2 regions of the Shimazuella sp. NTD247 genome follow, and region 1 is predicted to be linked to the other one. Evidence: riboswitches for the same ligand, from Rfam matches in the RefSeq annotation. Region 1 holds a riboswitch; the other holds the start of a gene.

The links. Region 1 has a riboswitch for FMN ahead of AC5WOC_RS11475 (ECF transporter S component). Riboswitches for the same ligand answer to the same signal wherever they lie in the genome.
Region 2: it holds a riboswitch for FMN, as region 1 does, so the genes downstream of both, ribD (bifunctional diaminohydroxyphosphoribosylaminopyrimidine deaminase/5-amino-6-(5-phosphoribosylamino)uracil reductase RibD) here and AC5WOC_RS11475 (ECF transporter S component) in region 1, are expected to answer to the same signal.

The regions. Positions count from the first base shown of each region.
Region 1 covers NZ_JCAJZU010000004.1:153,950-156,153, reverse strand. The annotation lists gene AC5WOC_RS11485 (YfhO family protein) at 1-390, shown strand, start outside; gene AC5WOC_RS11480 (hypothetical protein) at 475-759, shown strand; FMN riboswitch at 992-1,141, shown strand; gene AC5WOC_RS11475 (ECF transporter S component) at 1,305-1,883, shown strand; gene AC5WOC_RS11470 (hypothetical protein) at 1,965-2,093, shown strand; gene AC5WOC_RS11465 (aKG-HExxH-type peptide beta-hydroxylase) at 2,158-2,204, shown strand, end outside.
Region 2 covers NZ_JCAJZU010000002.1:21,554-23,757, forward strand. The annotation lists gene AC5WOC_RS04370 (riboflavin synthase) at 1-74, opposite strand, end outside; gene ribD (bifunctional diaminohydroxyphosphoribosylaminopyrimidine deaminase/5-amino-6-(5-phosphoribosylamino)uracil reductase RibD) at 55-1,173, opposite strand; FMN riboswitch at 1,286-1,432, opposite strand; gene AC5WOC_RS04380 (COX15/CtaA family protein) at 1,502-2,204, opposite strand, start outside.

The DNA of each region.
Region 1 (2,204 bases):
GTCGGCGACTTTGATCGACATCCAATTGGATGTCTTGATCCGAAAAAATTAAATCAAGCGGTAACAAAACTACAAAAAACAGGAGCCACCAAAGTAGAAATAGCTGGACACAGCATTCGCGCTGCTCTCCCAAAAGGAAGTACAGGTTCTGCTGTATTTTCCATTCCGACAGCACCTGGCTGGACTTGTAAAGCAAACCATTCAACCATTGGAATTCGAAGTTTTATGGGACTAATAAGTATTCCGCTTGATAAAAACACACAAAATGTAGCATGTACATACATACCTCCAGGATTATGGGTAGGGGTTGTCATTGGACTTTTATCGCTTATTGTTTGTTGTTTATGTGGATGGTTGATAAAAAAGAGGAGTACTCCTGTAACATCGTAAATGTATGTGTGAATAAAATAGACTATCTATTATAATAAGCTTAGGCTGAATAATCAGCTCTCCTCTAATGGAAGGGATTTTACGATGCCTAAGCTCACGCTTGAACCCGTACTCCGCAAAAAGTGGGAGATCGACTGCCATTTGAAAATCAAGAGAGAAAATATCCTCAAAAATAAGGTTCCTGGTACTCAGCTTGCCGTCGTTGGTGACTACCAGATTAGGATTTCTGTACTGGGTGTAGATATTGTTCTTGATAGCAATCCTCGCGGTGGTTCTGTAGATACAATACTTGATCTAGAGCCATCTGAACAGAAAACGCTGAAGGGTAAAAACGGAGAGGACATTTGTACAGTCAAGCGTTTGAGCTAAATCCCTGATGTAACTTTCATTTGGAATATTCCAGCTCTGGCAGCTACGATAAATGTTGCCAGAGCACCCAAAATGCCAAATCTATTTTATACCTTCTTTGCAAAAAGGAGGAATTGGTCAACTCGGTAGGATCGATCAAAATTTTGTAGAAGATGATCTTCTATCCCTGAATTATTCATGACATTGACAAAAAAGTATTCCGATATATAATAAAAAAGTATAAACTTCATATGGTATCCTTCGGGGCAGGGTGAAAATCCCGACCGGCGGTGATGGTTAATCAAACAAACCTCAGTCCGTGACCCGAGCTGGCAAATGCCAGAGCGGTGGATTCGGTGTAATTCCGAAGCCGACAGTATAGTCTGGATGGGAGAAGGATAAAGGAACGCAACAAGAAAAAAGATAGATTTTCTCTTGTTCTGTTTCGATGTGCTTTTTTGGCTATTACTAAAAAAGCCTATTTATCATGACTACAACCCCCGAGAGCAAACGCTTTTGGGGGTTTTTTACGCCCCAGGAACCAGCTAAAAAAGGAGATGTTTTCTGTGAGTAAATCTTCCTCACAAACACGTAAGCTGGTCCTATTGTCTGTTTTAACAGCAATTGCACTACTCATGCAGTATCTCAACTTTCCATTGCCACTGTTTCCATCTTTTCTAAAGATTGATTTCAGTGAAGTTCCTGCCCTAATCGGTGCATTTCTATTTGGGCCTTTGTCAGGTGTAATCATTGAGTTATTAAAAAACACCCTGCATTTTTTATTATCCGGCAGTGAAACAGGTGCGATTCCACTTGGACAAATCGCAAACTTTCTCGCTGGAAGTCTATTTGTAATAACTTCTGTATGGATCAGTAAAAAAATAACAGGGATCAAAGGCATGATCATCGGTACATCCATCGCAACGGTTTTGATGACGATCTTGCTTACAATTGCCAACTACTATGTTATCTTTCCGTTATACAGTTATTTGATTAATTGGACAATAACCGGAGAAACAAAAAATATGCTTGTATTTTATGGCGTTGCTCCTTTTAACTTACTAAAAGGAATTCTCATTGGTGTACTTTTTATACCGCTTTATCAAAAACTATTTCCAATCATATCCTTACAATCAAAAAGATAACATTGTATTTTTATATATTTTCGTTTATATTTTGAATAGTGAGCTATTTTTCTATTCAAAATATAAAGGAGCTGTTTTGAGATGGAAAAAGAATTGAATGTAGATGCCTTTCAACAAGAAGTAGAAGAAAAGAAATTGGACAATATCGATCCAAGTTTTATCGAATTAACGATTGATAATGTAGGTAGAACTCGACCAGAATCCAAATAATCTATAAAATTTTTAAGGGAACTATGGCTGACATTGTTCCCTTTTTTCTATAAGGAGTGAAGATATGTACAATGAAATCGTCCTTCCATGGAAACAACAAAAAACAGAGGG
Region 2 (2,204 bases), on a different contig from region 1:
TGTACTACACGACCAACTTCTTCAATAAGTCCAGTAAAAATAATTGTATCCCCCTTACTCTCCCAAATAACCAATTATACATAAATCTTCACCATATTGTTTCCAAGAAAAGCGATGCAGAGATAGAGCTTGTGCCATTTTTTCTGGACTTTCTCCTCCAATGGAACTAGGGCTTGTGTTTCCGCCTAATAATTTAGGAGCAAGAAAAGCAATCACTTTTTGCACATGATTTCCTCTTAACATGGAAGCATTAATTTCTCCTCCACCCTCCACCAACAAAGATAAAATACCTTCTTGTCCTAATATCTGCATTACTTTCGAAATATCTACTTTAGAATCAGAACCTGTAGAGAAAATTTTAACACCTGCTTCTTGAAACGCAGCTTCTTTAAAAGGATCTTTGCTTTCAGTTGTAAAAATCCAAGTTGGTGCTTTGGATGTATCTAATATCTTAGCAGTTAGTGGAGTACGTAATTTACTGTCTAAAATAACACGAACAGGGTGATTTCCCTCCCCATTCGGTAGGCGAGTAGTTAGTTCCGGATCATCTGCTAAAACAGTATTGGCACCTACGAGAATGGCATCTTGTTCATGTCTCAATTGATGAACATATGCCCTTGCCTTTTCCCCTGTCACCCATCTGCTGTCGCCGCTCGCAGTTGCGATTTTCCCATCAAGTGTTGTCGCCGTTTTTAAAGTAACAAAAGGTGTTCCTGTTTTTCGATGAAAAAAATATGCTTCATTTAAGAGGAAACATTTTTCTTCTAAAACACCCTGTACTACTTCTAATCCAGCTGCTCTTAAACGCTCAATACCTTTACCAGCAACTAATTTATCTGGATCACCTGAGCCAATTACAACTCGTTTTACTCCAGATTCAATAATTTTTTCGGTACACGGGGGGGTTCTTCCAAAATGATTACAAGGTTCAAGTGTTACATAAATCGTACTGCCTCTCGATTCCTCACCTGCCATACGAAGCGCATGCACTTCCGCATGAGGAGTTCCTGCGCGCAAATGTGCACCAGTACCAAGTAAACGGTTATTTTTAACTACAACTGCTCCTACCATTGGATTAGGTGAAGTTTGACCAGCTGTAACCTCGGCTAACTGAATCGCAAGGTGCATCCATCTCTCATCTTGTTCCACTCCATACCTCCAAAAATGTGACATTATGTAGACAAAAATGGTTTGACTACAAAAAAACGACCAAACAATAGTTTTGGTCGGGGTTATTCCAGCATGACGAATCAACCTTTTTTGTATTATTTTCAAAAAAGGTTTCATTGCCCTTCTCCCATCCAGACTATACTGTCGGCTTTGGATTCTCACCAAATCCACCGATAGAAAAAATTTCTATCGGGTCACGGGCTTGGGTCTACTAGGACACCTCACCGCCGGTTGGGAATTTCACCCGACCCCGAAGGACTATTGATATATGTTATATTCTAAATCATTTGGTCTCTTATCACAATAAAAAGTACTAAACTTTGTTTAGTAACTAACTCCATTTCTTTTGCGTAGCCATATACAAAAGAATGGTGAAAAAGATAGAAATAATAGTTGTGTGTAATAATGCTGCTAAAAGCTGTCCACCTGATAATACCACAATTATTCCAGACACGGCTTGAAATGTGATAAAACCAAATGCCCACCAAGCTGTTTTTTTCAATTGTGCTCTATCACGATATTTTACCAAAATAACAAAAAGTAATACCAGCATAATCAACCACAACGAAGCTGCAGCAAATCGATGTAACATTTGTATACCCGCTGGTGTTGAAAAACTCGGAAACAATTGGGGACCACATAATGGAACATGGTAACCACATGCCATCGTAGCATCTGCATGTCGAACTAATGCACCAGTATAGACCACTGCGTACGTATAAAGGACATAAAACCAAGCAAAAATGCGAAACTTTTTGCTGATGGGAAAACGTGTTACAGTGTCTCCATTTAGCATACGCCGCAATTCTATATTTAGTAATACTACACTAGCCAGTGAAACCAACGAAAACCCAAAATGTAATGCCAATGCCGCTTTTTTTTCAAAATCTCCTTGAAAAACTACTGTTAATGCACCTAATGCACCTTGCAAGATAACAAAAAACAAACTATAAAATGCTAACCAACGAATTTTTTTGTTTTTCCAAAAAGAAATCCAACACCAAACAGCTAAAATTAAAATAAGAAACCCAACA